4 regions of the Streptomyces sp. NPDC005195 genome follow, and region 4 is predicted to be linked to each of the others. Evidence: riboswitches for the same ligand, from Rfam matches in the RefSeq annotation. Region 4 holds a riboswitch; each other region holds the start of a gene.
The links. Region 4 has a riboswitch for cyclic di-AMP ahead of ABZV34_RS09870 (C40 family peptidase). Riboswitches for the same ligand answer to the same signal wherever they lie in the genome.

Region 1: it holds a riboswitch for cyclic di-AMP, as region 4 does, so the genes downstream of both, ABZV34_RS22060 (transglycosylase SLT domain-containing protein) here and ABZV34_RS09870 (C40 family peptidase) in region 4, are expected to answer to the same signal.
Region 2: it holds a riboswitch for cyclic di-AMP, as region 4 does, so the genes downstream of both, ABZV34_RS11640 (M23 family metallopeptidase) here and ABZV34_RS09870 (C40 family peptidase) in region 4, are expected to answer to the same signal.
Region 3: it holds a riboswitch for cyclic di-AMP, as region 4 does, so the genes downstream of both, ABZV34_RS23260 (LysM peptidoglycan-binding domain-containing M23 family metallopeptidase) here and ABZV34_RS09870 (C40 family peptidase) in region 4, are expected to answer to the same signal.

Annotation. Positions count from the first base shown of each region.
Region 1 covers NZ_JBEXHZ010000021.1:84,741-89,023, reverse strand. The annotation lists gene ABZV34_RS22070 (FAD-dependent oxidoreductase) at 1-106, shown strand, start outside; gene ABZV34_RS22065 (HAD family hydrolase) at 395-1,213, shown strand; gene ABZV34_RS22060 (transglycosylase SLT domain-containing protein) at 1,312-2,082, opposite strand; cyclic di-AMP (ydaO/yuaA leader) riboswitch at 2,087-2,245, opposite strand; gene ABZV34_RS22055 (CocE/NonD family hydrolase C-terminal non-catalytic domain-containing protein) at 3,366-3,578, opposite strand.
Region 2 covers NZ_JBEXHZ010000007.1:230,395-234,677, reverse strand. The annotation lists gene ABZV34_RS11645 (aldo/keto reductase) at 1-850, opposite strand, end outside; gene ABZV34_RS11640 (M23 family metallopeptidase) at 918-1,955, opposite strand; cyclic di-AMP (ydaO/yuaA leader) riboswitch at 1,967-2,124, opposite strand; gene ABZV34_RS11635 (PP2C family protein-serine/threonine phosphatase) at 2,316-3,572, opposite strand; tRNA gene ABZV34_RS11630 (tRNA-Met) at 3,776-3,849, opposite strand; gene ABZV34_RS11625 (dihydrofolate reductase family protein) at 4,002-4,283, opposite strand, start outside.
Region 3 covers NZ_JBEXHZ010000024.1:450-4,732, reverse strand. The annotation lists gene ABZV34_RS23275 (XRE family transcriptional regulator) at 1-215, shown strand, start outside; gene ABZV34_RS23270 (DUF6126 family protein) at 212-364, shown strand; gene ABZV34_RS23265 (tyrosine-protein phosphatase) at 424-1,221, opposite strand; cyclic di-AMP (ydaO/yuaA leader) riboswitch at 1,788-1,942, shown strand; gene ABZV34_RS23260 (LysM peptidoglycan-binding domain-containing M23 family metallopeptidase) at 1,947-2,864, shown strand; gene ABZV34_RS23255 (SGNH/GDSL hydrolase family protein) at 3,140-3,925, shown strand; gene ABZV34_RS23250 (TetR/AcrR family transcriptional regulator) at 4,008-4,283, opposite strand, start outside.
Region 4 covers NZ_JBEXHZ010000006.1:118,789-123,071, forward strand. The annotation lists gene ABZV34_RS09855 (ATP-binding protein) at 1-237, shown strand, start outside; gene ABZV34_RS09860 (LysR family transcriptional regulator) at 302-1,213, opposite strand; gene ABZV34_RS09865 (LysE family translocator) at 1,334-2,005, shown strand; gene ABZV34_RS09870 (C40 family peptidase) at 2,066-2,539, opposite strand; cyclic di-AMP (ydaO/yuaA leader) riboswitch at 2,543-2,728, opposite strand; gene ABZV34_RS09875 (hypothetical protein) at 3,074-3,379, opposite strand; gene ABZV34_RS09880 (ATP-dependent Clp protease proteolytic subunit) at 3,387-4,043, opposite strand.

The DNA of each region.
Region 1 (4,283 bases), on a different contig from region 4:
GGGGTTGCCTGCGGCGGCCTCGTACGGGCCCGTGATGCGGTTCGTGTGCGGGACGGAGTTCGCTTCGCCGCGATTGGCCAGGCACTTGGCGGCGGCTCACAGCTGAGACGGCGTACGGCGGTGGGGCGTTCGGCGGGCGGGGCGGTGGCGGGGGGCCACGGCTCCGACGTCACCGGGAAGCGGCCGGCCGTGCGCGGTCCGTAACATGCCCGTCCGCGGCGGGTGTTGAGGCCGGTTTCGCGGCGCTCTCGGGCGCCCGGCACGGCGGATCGGAGGGTGTATGACGTCGTCGGGCGCGCGTGGCCCGTGCGGTGAACGGCGTTGCTGACGGGATACCGGACGTCGTCCGGTTCACGCCGGGCCGATGAGTCGTCGGATCCGTATTCTTCGGATCATGGCCGCTCCGACTGCATATTCACTCATCGCCACTGACCTGGACGGAACGCTGCTGCGCGGCGACGACACGCTCTCCGACCGGACCCGGGCCGCGTTGGCGAGGGCGGTGGAGGCGGGCGCCCGCCATCTGGTCGTGACGGGGCGCCCGGCGCCGAGGGTGCGCCCGCTCCTCGGCGAACTCGGCGGTGCGGGACTGGCGGTGTGCGGACAGGGGGCGCAGCTCTACGACGCGGGCGAGGACCGTCTGCTGTGGTCGGTGACCCTGGACAGGGAACTCGCGGAGACGGCGCTCGGCAAGATCGAGGCGGAGGTAGGGCTGCTCTACGCCGCGGTGGACCAGGACGGCGTGGACGGACTGACACTCATCGAGCCCGGTTACGTGATGCCGCACCCGACGCTTCCCGCGGTACGGGTCGGTCGCCGCGACGACCTCTGGACGGAGCCGATCAGCAAGGTCCTGCTGCGCCACCCGCTGCTGTCCGACGACGAGTTGGCCGCGGCGGCCAGGGGAGTGGTGGGTTCCCTGGCCACGGTCACCATGTCGGGGCCCGGCACGGTCGAACTCCAGCCATGCGGGGTGACCAAGGCGACGGGCCTTGCTCTCGCCGCCGCCCATCTCGGGCTGGCCTCCGAAGCCACCATCGCCTTCGGTGACATGCCCAACGACATCCCCATGTTCGACTGGGCCGCCCACGGGGTCGCCATGGCCAACGCCCACCCGGAGCTCAGGGCGGTGGCCGACGAGGTGACGCTGTCGAACGAGGACGACGGGATCGCGGTGGTGCTGGAGCGGCTGTTCCCGCTCTCCGCACCGTAGCCCCGGTTGCCCGAAGCCCCGAAGCCCCGAAGCCCCGAAGCCTCGGATTCCCGGGGTGCCGGAAGTCCGGCCCGGCACCCCGGTCTCGTGGCGTCCGGTCAGTAGGCGCCGTTGACGTTGTCGATCGAGCCGTACTTCGCTGCGGCGTAGTTGCAGGCGGCGGTGATGTTCGCGACCGGGTCGTAGGAGTCCATGGACGTGCCGGGCACGTGGTAGGCCTTGAACGTCGGGTCGATGACCTGGAGCAGGCCCTTGGAGGGGATACCGGCGGCGGCGTTGGAGTCCCAGTTGTTGATGGCCTTGGGGTTTCCGGAGGACTCCCGCATGACGTTGCGGTGGATGCCGTTGTACGTGCCCGGGATTCCGTTCTTGGCCATGATGTCCAGCGACTGCTTGATCCAGCCGTCGAGGTCGTTCGTGTACGTCTTCACGGCGGCGGTGGTCTCGGTGGCCGCCTTGGTCTTGGCCGTCGCGGTCTTGACCGCCGTGGTCGTGGACTTGGTCGTCTTGGCGACCGCCGCCGTGACCTTTGCCGACTTTGTGGTGTTCTGGACGGTTTTCGTGCCGACCGTCAGGGTGAGGCCCGTGCGGAGCGCCGACGGGTTGGAGCCGATGACCGCGCTGTTGGCCTCGTACAGCTTCTTCCAGCCGCCGCTCGAGGGGTACTTCTGCGCGATCTTGACCAGGGTGTCGCCCGTGACCACCTTGTAGGTGACGAGCTGGACGTCGGAGGCGCCCGTGGCGGCCTGTGCGCAGGTGGCGCCCAGGAGTGGGAGGGCGAGTACCGCGGCGCCCGTGCCCGCCGCGAGAATGCCGCGAACGAGGGTGCTGCGGGTCTTCGGGTGGCAGTGTCTACCTGCTGCGGCCATGACGAGTTCCTCTCCGGCGCCTGCGAGGTGAGCTGTCGGGTTCGGGCGGGAGCTGCCCGGCCGCACGGTGAGTGCGACTTCACCCCTAGCCGTTCCGGACTTCGGATCGGCGGCTTACCTGGGTCCCCCGCTCCTGCCGTGCGTGTGTGGTCGGGTGTGGTTCCGGTCGGCGGCAGGATTGGGCGGTCCGTCCGGAGTGACGTGAAGGTATGCGAGAGCACATGTCCGAAACAAGCCTTGATGTCGCGGTGTAGATCGTTTTCACCAGGACATAAGGGCGGATGAATTGCCCGATTAATCCGGAATACTTCGCTCAACTTGGCTTATGCAAACGGGTAGTCGCTGGATGGGTTCGCGAGGTAGATGACCTTCGCGCGTGACCCAACTCACTCGATCCGACAGGAATAAAGCGGCAATGGCGGCAAGTCGGGCATATAAGGCGCGGATAAAAGGCCGCTGAGCCCTCGGTCGGAGCCGTGCGCACCGTTCGTGCGGGCAGGCCCGTGCCGGGGTCGCCGTGGGGCAGCCGGTTCTCGACGGTCCTGAAGTGGTCTCCGTAGGGCCGGTGTTCGGGATGCGCGCGGCGCTTCAGGTCGGGACGGGGGCCGAACTCCAGCCCGCGCGCACCCTGTTGATTACGGTCCGGGATCCGCCCGCATGACGCCGAAGCGCGTGACCCACTCCTGGCCGCCCGTGAGGACGGGCGCGTGTCCCTCGCCGGGGTCCGTCAGGGATGCACCGGTCCACGCTCTGCTCCGCGGGGCCGCCGGGGCTTCGGCCCGCGATGCGCGGGATCCGCCGCTCCCCCGTACGAGGGGAGGCCGCCTCGGTGAAGGCCTTGCGGACCAGCTCGGGGGAGAGCGAAGTCCCTTGTCCCGTAGCCGACTTCGGGGCGGGACCCGGGTCGCGCCTCCCGGGCCGGTCGCGGGCGGCGCGGGCGGATCGACCAGGGGAGGCGGGCGCGGGCGCTCGAGGCTCGGCTTCCTGGGCGGAGCACGCCTCGAGCCTCCTCCGCGTGTTCGAGGCCGTCCGGGTGGGCGCGGGTGCCGCGGTGGCGGCGGACGACTTCGCGGCATCGCTCGCCCTTGGCCACGTCGTCCACTGACCGGCGTTCGGGCGGGGTTCGCCGAAAGCGGCGGCGGAGGCCATCCCGAGCGGTACGGAGGGTCCGGTTCCGCGAAGGCGTTCGTGGAACCGGACTCCCCTGCTCGTAAGGGGAGTTCGAGAGAACTGACCGACGGGTCCGGGGTGAAGCCGGCCTCCGGGCCGGGCTCGGGCCGGATTCAGGGCCAGGAAGAGGGAGGGGAGGGAGCGAGCCAGAGGCGGATGCGAGGGCCGGGCGGGACGGCCCGGCCGATGGCGGCCGGGCCGAAACCTACGTCCTCCGTAGTGACCGGTTTCGAGGGGAGCGACTGATCGCGGCGGTTGCGCACTGACAGGTTCACGGCACTACGAGTGACCGGGGTCGAGGTGCCGTCAGGGGCCGCGTCGCACACCGGGGCCGATCACCCGGACCCACCCTCGCGGCGGTCCGGAGACAGGTCCGCGCGGGTGTGTTGAGGGGCGGAGGCGACCCGTGTCCACGCCGGTGTGCTGAGGGGAGCGCACAAGCACCGGCGCACCCCGGAGCGCGTACGCGACGGGAGTGACCAAAGAGGGAGGATCCCGCGGTGTCGCCCACCCGGCGGCCGGGCGGGGAGGCGTAGACCGTCGCCGGTGGGTGCGCGTCCGTGACATAGGGGCGAGGAAGGGGCTCCGGCGTCACCGGGCCGCTGTCCGGGTCGGTCGGGGTGTGCGCGTCCGTGTCGGTCGGGGTGCGCGTGCTGTGTGGCTCGGGCCAGTGGTCCCCCAGTGCGGCGCCTCCGGGAGGAAGCCGATCGCCGGGCCCGGCGGGAGGCTCTGGACCAGGCGCGGTACCGGGTCGGGGTGCGGGTCCCGCCGGCCGCCCGCCCACCGCCGGGACGGCCGCACGGATCGCGGGGCCACCCTGGCGGACGCCGCCGTCGCCCCCGTGCGCGTCCTGGGCCGGGCGCGGCGGCGGCCACGTATGGATGAACGGGGCCACCGTCGCCAGGCGCTTCACCCGGATGTCGCGCCACATCACCCGGCCGACGTGCGCGAGTCCGGCGGGCGGGTGATGTGGGCGAGTCCCGTGGCCCGCGTACAGCCGGGTGCCGTCCGCCGGAGGGATCCGGACGTCC
Region 2 (4,283 bases), on a different contig from region 4:
CGGAGGCGATCGGGGCCGCGACCGTGGGCCGGGCGGCGAGCCAGGCGAGTGCGACGGTGGCGGCCGAGGCGTCATGGGCGCGGGCGACCTCGTCGAGGGCGGCGAGGACACGCCGGCCCCGCTCCGTGTCGAGGTGCTTGCCCGCGCCCTCGGCCCGCGCCGAGTCGACGGTCGTGCCCGGACGGTACTTGCCGGTGAGGAACCCGGCGGCGAGGGCGAAGTACGGGACGGCGGCCAGTCCGGTCCGGGAGGCGACCTCCTGGAGCGGGCCCTCGTAGGTGTCGCGCGAGACGAGGTTGTAGTGGGGCTGGAGGACGGTGTAGCGCGCGAGGTCCTCGCGGTCCGAGAACTCCAGGGACTCCGCGAGCCGTTCGGCGGAGAGGTTGGAGGCGCCGATCTCCCGGACCTTGCCGGCCCGGACCAGTTCGTCGAGCGTGCCGATGATCTCCTCGACCGGGACCGAGGTGTCGTCGAAGTGGGTGTAGTAGAGGTCGATGTAGTCCGTGCCGAGCCGGCGCAGTGACGCGTCGGCCGCCGCCCTGACGGTGTCCGGGGCCAGCCCCTTGTACTGGGGATGGGCGCCGACCTTGGTGGCGAGGACGACATCGGAGCGGTTGCCGCGCGCGGCGAACCACTTGCCGATGATCGTCTCGGACTCGCCGCCCCTGTTGCCGGGGATCCACGCCGAGTAGCTGTCGGCGGTGTCGACGAAGTTGCCGCCCGCGGCCGCGTAGGCGTCGAGGACCGCGAAGGACTGCGCCTCGTCGGCGGTCCAGCCGAAGACGTTGCCGCCGAGGGCGAGCGGGAAGACCTCGATGTCGGAGGAACCGAGCGTGCGGAGAGGAGTCATACCCCATTTCAACAGTCGTAGCGGACGACTGCATTCCGCACCCGCCGTGCTCGCGGCGGGTGCTGGATCAGGGGTTGATGCCCTTGCTCTGCAGCCACGCCATCGGGTCGATCGCGTCGCCGCCGCCGGGGTGGACCTCCAGGTGGAGGTGCGGCCCGGTCACGTTGCCGGTCGCGCCCACCCGTCCGATGACGTCACCCGTGCCCACCTTCTGGCCCACGCTGACGCTGATGGACGACTGGTGGCAGAACCACAGCTCCGTGCCGTCGTCGAGGGTGAGGATCGTGCGGTAGCCGTACGAGCCGGCCCAGCCCGCCTCCGTGATGGTGCCGCTGTGGATCGCCTTGATCAGCGTGCCCGTGGGGGCGGCGAAGTCGAGGCCGGTGTGGTAGCCGGACGACCACATGGAGCCGGCGTCACCGAAGCGGGAGGTCAGGGTGTACGAGGAGGTCGGCAGCGAGTAGCTCTTGGCGAGCTGCGCGAGGCGCGCGGCCTCGGCCTTCTGCTTGGCCTCCGCTTCCGCCTTCTTCTTCGCGGCGGCTTCCTTGGCCTTGGCCTCGTCCTGCTGTTCGGCGGCCAGCGCGACCGCCTTCTTCGCGGCGGCGGTCTCGGCGGCGGCCTGGGCCGCGCTGTCGACCTGGTCCTGCTGCGACTCGGCCTGCTCCATGATGCGGGCCCGCAGCGCCTCGCCGGCGTCGGCGTTGCCCTGCGCGGCGTCGGCGGTGGTGAGACCGGCGCCGGTGAGCGGGGTGGAGGAGCCCTTCGGCGTGCTGGAACCGCCGTCGGATATCAGGGCCTTGGCCGACTGGGTGACCGAGGAGAGGTCGGGCAGCGAGATCGACACGGGCGGCTTGCCGGGCGCGGCGGTGGCGATGCCACCCGCGCCGACGGCGGCCAGGACACCGACGCCGAGGACGGTGGAGCTGCGGGCGAGCCCGCCCCCGCGCTGCTTGGAGACGCGGTGCCGGCCGCGGACGGGAGCGACGGAATCCGCGGTGGGGTTCCATTCCTCCCAGGGGCCCTCGTCGTCGCCGCGGGAGTAAGCGAAAGTCTGACTGTCGTTCGGCGCGAACGAAGTGGGCTGGGCAGGCCGGTTGGACGCCACGTGGGCGCGCTCCTTTCCTTCCTTCTCGCCTACCGGGTTAGCTGACGGGTTCGGAGCAGGAAGGTCTCCTACGCGCGTCAACCCACGGTGTCTCCACCGTGAAAGACGCTCGATTCACCCCAATTTGGTGGTTCCCCGGTTCCCTCGCGGGATTCGGCGCGTGCGCACGGAGCCGTCTCTTGTGACGGCTGGGACTACCGCGCTGCGTTATCGAACGTTAATAGACTCGGGTACCGGATTCCAAGCCGTTCGTGCCGATCATTGCGCACTCTTGGCCAGGACTTACGGGGCATGACCGAGGGAAAGCGGGCGAGTTGACCCGCCCTGCCTCACCCGCCTTTTCTGACCGTGCGTCAGCTGTTACGCGGAGGGATATCGTCCGGCTACCCCCCGTGACAACGATCGAGGAACTCCGTCGCCCTCGAGGGGACGCCGCACGGCGAGCAGCGCCATGTCGTCCGAGAGCGCGCCGCCCGTGTGCCGGCGGGCCCCCTCCGCGAGCGCGGCCAGCAGGGCGTCCGGGTCGCGGAAGGTCTGCCCCGCGAGCCGACCGGCCGGATCGTAGAAGTTCCCGCGGCCGTCCCGCGCCTCGGACAGTCCGTCCGTGTGGAACAGGAGCGTGGAGCCGAGCGGGAAGTCCGCCGTCTCCCCTCGGTCGGGCCAGCGGCCCAGCTCGCCCATGCCGAGCGGCAGCGCGGGGTTCGCGGCGGCGAGCGTGAACAGCGTGCCGTCCGCGTGCAGGAGCAGCGGTGACGGATGGCCGCGGTTGACGATCCGGACCACGTCGCCCCCGTGCGGGATCTCCGCGAGGACGGCCGTGGTGAAACCCTCGAAGGCGTCCAGGCCCTCGCGCCGGGTGCCCTCACGGGCCAGCGCACGTTCCAGCCGCTGCGCGACCGCCTCCAGCGTCGTCTCCTGCTCGGCCGCCTCCCGGAACGCCCCGATGACCACCGCTACGACGGCCACCGCGCCCATGCCCTTGCCGCGTACGTCGCCCACCACCAGCCGTACGCCGTGCGGGGTGTCCTGTACGGCGTACAGGTCGCCGCCGATGAACGCGCCCTCCTGCGCGGCCTCGTACCGTGCCGCGACCGCCAGGCCGCCGATCCGCTCCTCGGGTTCCGGCAGCACGGCGCGCTGAGCCGCCTCGGCGATCTGGCGGACCGAGGCGAGCCGTCGGTCCGAGCGGCGGACGAGGATGTTGATGAGGACGGCGAGGACGGCGACGGTCGCCACCGTGGCGACCTCGGTGATCGAGCCGATCCCCATATGGAAGCCGAACCTGAGGCGGCAGCCCAGCAGCGCGGCCAGCGTCATGGCTCCCGTGAGGAGGGTGCCGCGCAGCGTGAAGATCGGCGCGGCGACGAGCGGGGCGGCGGTGAAGAGCGGGGCCGCGGTGAAGTCGGGCGGGGTCATACAGTCGTAGACCACCGCGACGACGACGAGCAGGACCGGCAGCGCCCGCACCAGGGTCCAGGCGTGCGAAATCCGACGGGCGTCCGGGTCCGGCGGCGATTCGTCCCCCAGCCCCGGATCGGGCACGGGGTCGTCGGGCAGCCGTCCGCCCGACCGGTCGTAGGGCGGTTCGGCCCGCCGCGCACCTCCTCGCTGGCCCACCCATCCAGGTTTCCCGGAGTGGGGGGAGGCGGCCAGCGGTGTGGACCGACCGGGGGACGGCCCACGCTTCCGTACGGGCGGGTCGGAGAAACCAGGGACCGGAAACACCGAGCACCGAGCACACCGAAGGCCGGAAACGTCTCTTGGCCGGAAACACCAAGGGCCGGAACTCGTGAATCCGAGTTCCGGCCCTTGGCCTTGAGTAGCGGGGACAGGATTTGAACCTGCGACCTCTGGGTTATGAGCCCAGCGAGCTACCGAGCTGCTCCACCCCGCGTCGTTGAAACCAGTGTACGTCATGTTCGACCCCCCGAGCACACCCGTTCACGCACGCCCCACGACCAGGTCTCTTCTCCTCCGGATCCCCCGCGATTCCGCCTCGCTCGCGACGGTCCGCGGCCGGGCGCCCGGCCGCCGGAAGCCCCTCCGCTAGGGGGCGCCGAGCAGATGCCGGTTGGGTGCCGTGGCCCGCTCCTCGAACTCCGGGAGCACGACGACGTCCGCCCCCGCGGCCGCCAGCAGCCCGTTGCCGTCCGCGCCCGCCACGAAGGTGTCCGGCTCCCGCCAGGCGGTCACCACCCTGCGCACCCCCGCGTCGAGGATCAGCCGGGCGCAGGGTGCGGGCCGAGAGGCCCGCCGGGCGCACGGCTCCAGACTGCTGTAGACGGTGGCGGACGCCAGTCGCGGATCCCCGGCAGCGATCTTGGCGAG
Region 3 (4,283 bases), on a different contig from region 4:
TCCAGGGACGGCTGCGGCTGCGCCTCGGGGACACCACGCAGGTGCTCGCGCCCGGGGACAGCGCGCACTTCGACTCGCTGACCCCGCACCGTATAGCCGCCGCCGACCAGGCGGGGGCCGACCTCCTTTTCGTACACACCCTGCTGCAGAGCCCCGCCGCCGCGCTGTGCCTCGGCCCGGCGGCGCCGCACCCGACCCTAGGAGAGACGTCATGACGGAACCCACGGAGCCCGGCCACCGGCGGTCCATGGAGGACAAGCTCCCCCGTGCGCTGTGGGTGCGGCTGATCATCTACGTGGCCGTCGGCCACCTCTTCGCGGCCTTCATCTACCTGCTGTTCACGCTGGGGGCGCAGAACCAGTAGACCCGGCGCACGGCCACGGCCGCGGGGCGCACGGCCGTGGGCCGCACGGCCCGTGGACGTCAGTCGAGGAGCCTGTCGCGCAGCCGGTCCCGCAGCTCGGGGGTGAGACGCAGGGCCTCCTCCAGATAGCCGTCGACGCCGCCCCAGGTCTCCTCGATCGTCTCGAAGGCCGCCGTCAGGTACTCGGCCCGCGCGTCGAACAGCGGGCTGAGCAGCTCCATGACCTCGGGGGAGCTGGGCGTGTCCGAGGTGCCGTTGCGGTGCACCTTGTAGCGGCGGTGGCGCGCGTTCGACTCCAGGTAGTCGGCGACGATGGCGTCGCGCTCGACGCCCACGGCGAGCAGCGTCACGGCTATGGACAGGCCCGCGCGGTCCTTGCCCGCCGCGCAGTGCATGAGCGCGGGCACGCTGTCCTCGGCCAGGGCGTGCAGCACCTGGGAGTGCTCGGCCGTCCGCTCGGTGACGATCGTCCGGTACGAACCGATCATCCGGTCCGCCGCCCGGCCGTCGCCGAGGTGGGCACGGAGCTGGTCGAGCTCGCCGTCACGGACCATCTTCCAGAACTCGCTGCCGTCGGCCGGGTCGGTCAGCGGAAGATTCACGTTCCGTACGCCGGGCAGCTCGACGTCCGGCCCCTCCAGTTTCTGGTCCGAGGCGTTGCGGAAGTCGAAGATCGTGTGCAGCCCGAGGGAGGAGAGGAACGCGGCGTCCTCCTTCGTGGCGTGCGCGAGGTGGCCACTGCGGAACAGCCGCCCGGACCGCACCCGCCGGCCGTCCACGGTGGGCAGGCCGCCCACGTCTCGGAAGTTGCGCACTCCGGCCAGCTCCGGCTCGGTCGACGGGACCTGCTGCGTCACGGGGGCTCCTCCCATAGGGCCGTCGGCACCGCTCGTCGTCGCTCGCCGACGGGAATCGCCTCTCGACGATACGACATGGGTACCTCGGGCGATGAGTTGTCCACAGGCGTCGCCTCCGAGGTGGGACGGCCTTGACGACCTCCGCGCCGGAGCACCTCACGACCCCCGTCCTCGCGCGGCAGCGGAGCGACGGAGGGGTCCGCGCGGCGGCCGCGGAACCGTGTGGGGATCTCGATGCGTCAGTCGTCAGATTTCGTAACGTGTGACCGGTGTGGGGGAAATGTCGCTTTCAGTCCAACTCGTCCCGAGAAAGGGCCCTCTGGGGTGTCGTGCGTGAGCAGCGTCATATACGTGACGATGCGTTGCGACCTTCGTCCCCCGGGGTGCCGCGCGGCCCGGGGGATCGCCGGGGTCGAAAGGGGCACCGCGCACGGAGGGTGACGGACAATCAGGACATCGATCAAGAAAGGTGGTCGTACGGAGATCGCGGACAGTTGTCGACGCGCTGTTCTCTCGCCTACGTTCGCCCTCAATCCGGACGGACGCCCAATCCTGCCGCCGCCCGGAATCCGCACTCACCCGTACGCGGCAGGAGCGGGGGACCCACAGGTACGACGCCTGTTCCGGTCTCCGGAACGGCTAGGGGTACAGCCGCGCCCGCGCGGCCGGGCATCTCCAGCCCGCACCCGACAGCTCACCTCGCAGGCGCCGGAGAGGAATGCGTCATGCCCGCGAAGGGTAAGCACCGTCGTCCCAGGTTTCTGCGCCTGCCCCGCTCGATCGCCCTGGCCGGCACCGGTGGTGCCGCGCTCGCCCTGCCGCTGATGGGCGCCGTCTGCGCCCATGCGGCGGCCCCGGCGGCAGCCGTCCCGTCCGCCGTGCAGAAGATCACGACGGTCTCCGCGCCCGCCGCGGCCGACGGGGAGAAGACCTATGTCGTGAAGTCCGGTGACACGCTCGCGAAGATCGCGGACCGGCAGCACGTCAGCGGCGGCTGGAAGAAGCTCTACGCCGACAACCGCGCGGTCGTCGGCGGTGATCCGAAGCTGATCCGTCCCGGCCTGAAGCTCACGATCGTGGGGCGGAGCGCCGCGGCCGGCGCCACGCCGCAGGCGGCGGAGTTGTCGTCCGTCTCGTCCGTGGGCTCCGCCACCGCGCTCTCCGTGCGGCCCGCCGTCGAGACGGCCACCGCGACCGACACCACCGCGGCCAAGGCCGCCCAGGCCGCCGACGCGGGGTACACCCTGCCCGTCGAGGGAGCCACCATCGGCACCGGCTACAAGGTGCCCGGCAGCATGTGGTCCAGCGGCTACCACACCGGTGTGGACTTCGTGGTCCCGACCGGCACCACGGTCAGGTCCGTCGCCGCGGGCACCGTCGTCTCGGCCGGCTGGGGCGGCGCGTACGGCAACCAGGTCGTCGTCCAGCACGCCGACGGGCGGTACTCGCAGTACGCCCACCTGTCCGCGCTCTCCGTCTCGGCGGGGCAGACCGTGACCGCGGGGCAGCGGCTCGGCCTCTCCGGCGCGACCGGCAACGTCACCGGACCGCACCTGCACTTCGAGATCCGCACGACCCCCGTCTACGGCTCGGACGTGGACCCGGTCGCGTACCTGCGCGCCCACGGCGTCGTCGTCGCCTGACGCCCCCACACGTCCCGAGGGCCGGACCCCACGCTTCACGGGGTCCGGCCCTCGGTGTCTCGTCAGTGCCGCGCCGCCGCCCTTTCCGGATCTCGGGCGTCCAGGCGCGGTGGCTGTTCAACCACGCCTGAGAGAGCCCTATTCCGGATTTCGGCCAATTTTTATGAGTGGCTTATCTCACCACCCGTCAACCCATTCCTACGGTCGCGTAGCTCACATCCCAAGGTGAATCATGGCTCGATGTGGCAAACGATTCGAAGAGTGACAACAGAGCGGTGATCGGGTCGTACGTGGCGGTGGGGGACAGCTTCACCGAAGGCGTCGGCGACCCCGGCCCCGAAGGAGCCTTCGTCGGTTGGGCGGACCGTTTCGCGGTGCTGCTCGCGGACCGGCAGCCGGAAGGCGACTTCACCTACACCAACCTCGCCGTGCGCGGGAAACTGCTCGACCAGGTCATCGACGACCAGCTCCGGCGGGCCAAGGAACTCGCCCCGGACCTGGTCTCCTTCTGCGCGGGCGGCAACGACATCATCCGGCCCGGCACCGACCCCGACGAGGTCGCGGAGCGCTTCGAGCGCGCGGTCGCCGACCTCACCTCCGCCGTCGGCACCGTCATGGTGACGACCGGCTTCGACACCCGCGGCGTCCCGGTGCTGAAGCACCTGCGCGGCAAGATCGCCACGTACAACGGGCATGTACGGGCCATCGCGGACCGCTACGGCTGTCCGGTCCTCGACCTGTGGTCCCTCAAGACGGTCCAGGACCGGCGCGCCTGGGACGGCGACCGACTGCACCTGTCGCCGGAGGGCCACACCAGGGTCGCGCTGCGGGCCGGCCAGGTCCTCGGCCTCGACGTGCCCGCCGACCCGGACCAGCCCTGGCCTCCCCTGCCGCCCCGCGGCACGCTGGAGGTGCGGCGCGACGACATCCACTGGGCACGCGAGTACCTCGTGCCGTGGATCGGACGAAGGCTGCGCGGGGAGTCCTCGGGCGACCACGTGGCGGCCAAGGGCAGCCTCTCGCCGGACGACATCAAGATGCGGATCGGGACCGTCGCCTGAGCGGGGTGACACCGCGGGCGGCCGACGGGCGGGACCGTGGGGAAGGCCGCCCCGACGGCGGCGGTGCGCCGGGGCGGGCGCCTCAGCGCACCGCCGCCGTCAGGGCGGCCCGGTCGAGCCCCAACTCCCGCGCGAGCGCGTCGTCCACCCACTCCTGGGCCCGCGCCCGCGACACCGCTCCCGCGTAGGAGGTCATCTGCACCGCAAGACCGTCGAGCAGCGCCGTCAGCCGCAGTGCGGTCCCGGCGGGATCCGGGCACCGGAACTCGCCGCCGGCCACTCCCTCCGCGATGACCTCGGTGATCGCGGCCTTCCACTGCGTGTCGAGATCACGGGTGACCTCGCGCAGCGCGGGCTC
Region 4 (4,283 bases):
GACGAACAACTGCGCATCGGCGTCACCGACAGCCATCCACGCTTCCCGAAACGCCTGCCCGCCGCCGTCCAACAGGACAACGGCCGTGGGATGGTGATCATTCGTTGGCTGACCGCCGAATGCGGCGGCAGGGTTCTCGTGCGCCCCACCCGGGAGGGCGGCAAGACGGTCTCCATCGAGCTGCCGTGGACGGTGCCGGCCCGGCCGGTGGTGGCCGGCGGCCCACAAGAGCCCTGAGGAAACGATCAGTTGCCCCGCCCGCGCGCGAGTCCGTGCCGCGCGTCCCCGCCGCGTGGCACGCCTACCGCGTGGCACGCCCGAACACGCCGCGCAGCAGGGCCCGGAAGGCCTCGGCCGCGGGTGCCTGCCGGTCGGTCCGGTGGACGACGGAGATCGTACGGCGCAGATCTCCCGGCTCCAGCAGCCGCAGCCCCACCGGGGTCGCCGCCGTCCTGGCCACCATCTCCGGCACCACCGCGACCCCGAGCCCCGCACTGACCAGCGCGCACACCAGGGCGTACCCGGGGCTCTCGACCCGCACGGCCGGGGTGGCCCCGACCCGGGCCAGCGCGGCCTCCACACCCTGCCGGGGCGGATGGTCCGGAGCCATGCTGATCAGCGGCTGTCCGGCGAGTCCGGACAGCGGCAGCCGGGCCGCACCGTCCGCGAGGACGTGTCCCGGAGCCGTGACGAGCACCAGCTCCTCGACCAGCACCGGCTCCGCGTGCACCGACGTGGGGAGGGGTACCGGGTCCGCGGGCTCGTAGGTGTGCGTCAGCGCGAGATCGACCTCGCCCGCCGCGACCGCCGAGACACCGTCCGGGGGCTCGTAGTTCGCGACCGTGAGTTCCACGTCGGGGTGGGCCCGGCGGAAGGCGCTGAGCACCGGCGGCAGCAGATGGATGCCCGCCGTCTGGAAGGTGCCGAGCCGCAGGGTGCCGCCCGACAGACCGGTCAGACGGGCCAGTTCGTGCCGGGCCCGCTCCATCTCGTCGAGCACCCGGCGGGCCCGGGCCACGAGCAGCTCGCCCGCGTCCGTGAGCCGCGCCCCGCGGTGGGACCGCACCAGCAGGGACGCGCCCGCCTCCCGTTCCAGCTTGGCGAGCTGCTGGGAGAGGGCGGGCGGGCTGTAGCCGAGGCGTTCGGCGGCCCGGGTGATGGATCCCGCCTCGGCCACCGCCACCAGGGCCGCCAGCCGTGTCGGGTCGTACATCGAACGCCTCCCCAGGTCCGGGGCACCCCGCGGAGGAGCCCAGGTCTTAACGATTGGTTAAGGCAGACCCAGGATATTCGACATACCTGGTGAAGGCCCGGCCCGGGCACCCTGGTGGCCATGGACGCACAGCTCATCGCCTTCACCGCTGTGGCCGCGGGAATGGTCGCCATGCCCGGCGCGGACTTCACCGTCGTCGTGCGCAACGCCCTCGTCTCCCGCCGGGCCGGGGTGGCGTGCGCGCTCGGGGTCGCGGGCGGGCTCCTCCTGCACACCGTGCTGGCCGTCGCCGGTGTCGCCGCCGTCCTCACGGCCGTGCCCGCGCTGTTCCGCACGCTGCAGCTCCTCGGCGGCGCCTACGTGCTGTACCTGGGCGTACGGACGCTGGGCGGTCCGCGACGGCAGCGGGACCGGGATCCGGACCGGGAGCGCCCGGCGGCGTCCGGCGGGACGCTGCCCCGCGAGGCCGTGGCCGGCGGGCCCGGGGACGGGAGCCGTCCGCTGCGGCAGGGCTTCGTCACGAACGCGCTCAACCCGAAGGCGCCGATCACCTTCCTGAGCCTGCTGCCGCAGTTCGTGCCCGCGGGCAGCCCCGCGATGCCCCGCACCCTGGTGCTGGCCCTGATCGTGGTGGCCGTCGCCCTCGTGTGGTTCCCGGCGGTCGCCCTGCTGGTCGACCGGCTGGGACGGTGGCTGCGCAGGCCGCGTGCCGCCCGCGCCGTGGAAGCGGTCACCGGGAGCGCGCTCACGGTGCTCGGTCTGGTGCTCCTCCTGGAGCCCCTGACGGCCTGAGAGTCTCCCCGCTTCGTGCCGCGAGGGGCGGCGGCCCGGCGCCGCCGCCCCTCGGCCGGGTCAGCTCACACGGCCGTACCAGACGCTCTTCGTCCAGATCTTCTGGAGCTTCACGACCTCCCCGCTCTTCGGGGAGTGCCAGATCTTTCCCTTCCCGGCGTAGATGCCGACGTGGTACACGTTCCGGCCCGAATGGAAGAACACGAGGTCACCGGCCTTGCGATGCGAGGCTGAGATGTGGTGGCTCTTGTTGTACTGCCCGGCGGCCGTACGAGGCAGCTTCTTGCCCGCCTTCTTGTACGAGTACAGCGTGAGCCCGGAGCAGTCGAAGCGGCGCGGCCCGGTGGCCCCGTACCTGTACGGGGCGCCCTTCTTGGATGCCGCGACCTGGAGTGCCCTCGTCGCCGGTGTGGCCGCCTCGGCGTCGGCTGCGACGCCCGGGACCACCAGGCTGCCGCCCACGGCGGCGATGGTCAGAGCCGAGGCCGTACCGGCCCGGGTCAGCAGCGACGGGACACGATTGAGCGCAGTCATGCGCAACCCTTCGTCAACCGCCTGTGAAGGATGACCTGTCGGATTCGGGCTGGCGAAGTAGCCCGGCCGCTTACGCGGCTTCACCCCAAGGACCGCCCGGATCTCTCCGGCGGCCCGTCTTGCTGGGTCCTCCACTCCTGCCGATGCACATCTGTCGACCGGTCATCCGGGCGGCGGCAGGACTCGGCGTCCGCCCGGACCGCCCCGCCGGTGTGGCGGGGGCTTGTCGTCGGAAGGGATCTTCACGCATGGATGTCGGAAAATCCGAGCGGAACCGATGATTTGTGGGGTTACTCACCACTCACCCGTTCGGGTGGACACTCCTCTGTTCGAGGGGCGTTGGGGACGTCGGCAAGGCTCTTACCAGCACCGGAGCACTTCATTGCGCCTTTTGGCTACGCGTGTTGCGCAACTTTTGGGGCCACCCGAAAGGACGCGCGTCTACGCCGTTGGGGGGTACGTCGACTGGTCCGTTTGAAACCCGGTCCGGACGTTCCGCGGATCGGTGTGAGCGGCGCCCCGGTCCTGGATGCCTCAACTGCCGGAGTCGGGCGGCAGGGTGACGCGGGCGGTCCGCCGCTCGCCGTCGAGGACGCGCAGGGCCTGCGCCAGGGTCGGCGCGTGCACCTCGCTCTCGCCCCGCTGGTGCATCAGGGCCAGGGCGTCACGCAGTGCGGTCGCCTTGCCCACGAGTGCCTGGGCGGCGCGGAGCCCGCGATAGGTGTCTCCCGGCCGGCCCGGGTTGATGCGGCCGACCAGGTCGACCACGTCGAGGTAGCGGTCGATCAGCTCGGCCTCGGCGTGGGTCAGTGCGGGCAGCGGAGGCAGTTCGGGCACCATCGGCGGATCACCTCGCGTCGGGTGTGGCGTTCCTCGCACCGGGCGTGGTGCGCGAGTTCTTGCGGCTCGGGATGATCCCGTCCACCAGCCCGTACGCCAGCGCGGCCTGCGCGTCCAGAATCGTGTCCCGCTCGATGTCTGCGGCGACTTGTTCGGGATTTTGCCCCGTGTGCCGTACGAGCATGTCCTCCAGCAGCTTCCGAGTGCGCGTCAACTCCGTTGCCTGGAGGGCTGGATCGCTCGCGTGGCCCGGAACGGGGACGGGCAGAGAGGGCTGACGGATCAGCACCCGTGCACCCGGCAGGGCGAACCGCTTGCCCGGAGTGCCGCCGGCCAGCAGGACGGCGGCGACCGACGCGGCCTGCCCCAGGCACACGGTCTCCACGTCACAGGCGACGAACCGCATCGTGTCGTAGATCGCCGTCATCGCGGTGAACGAGCCACCAGGGCAGTTGACGTAGAGCGAGATGTCCCGCTCCGGCGCCAGGTGTTCGAGGTGCATGAACAGGGCCGTCACGTCGTTCGCCGCGGTGTCGTCGACCGGTGTCCCGAGGAACACGATGCGCTCGTCGAGCAGTTGGGAGTACGGGTCGAGGGACCGGCGTCCCCTGGTCGTGCGAGCGGTGAACTCGGGCAGGACGTGGCGGGCGGACGGTTCGTACATGGCTGGCGCCTCCTCCGGGTGACTCCCCTGTGTGTCGCTACTTGTAAAAAATGTACAGGACGTACGGATCATGTCGAGGGGATCGGCCGACAGCGAAAATCCCGGCGGAGAGGAGGAGGGAGATGCTCCACGGGTACGACGCCGAGGGTCCGGGCCGGACGCGGGATCCGTGGGCGTGGCGGCGGGGGACGTCGCTTTCGGCGGAAGCGGCGGACATCGTCCGTTTCGGGGGAGCGTCAG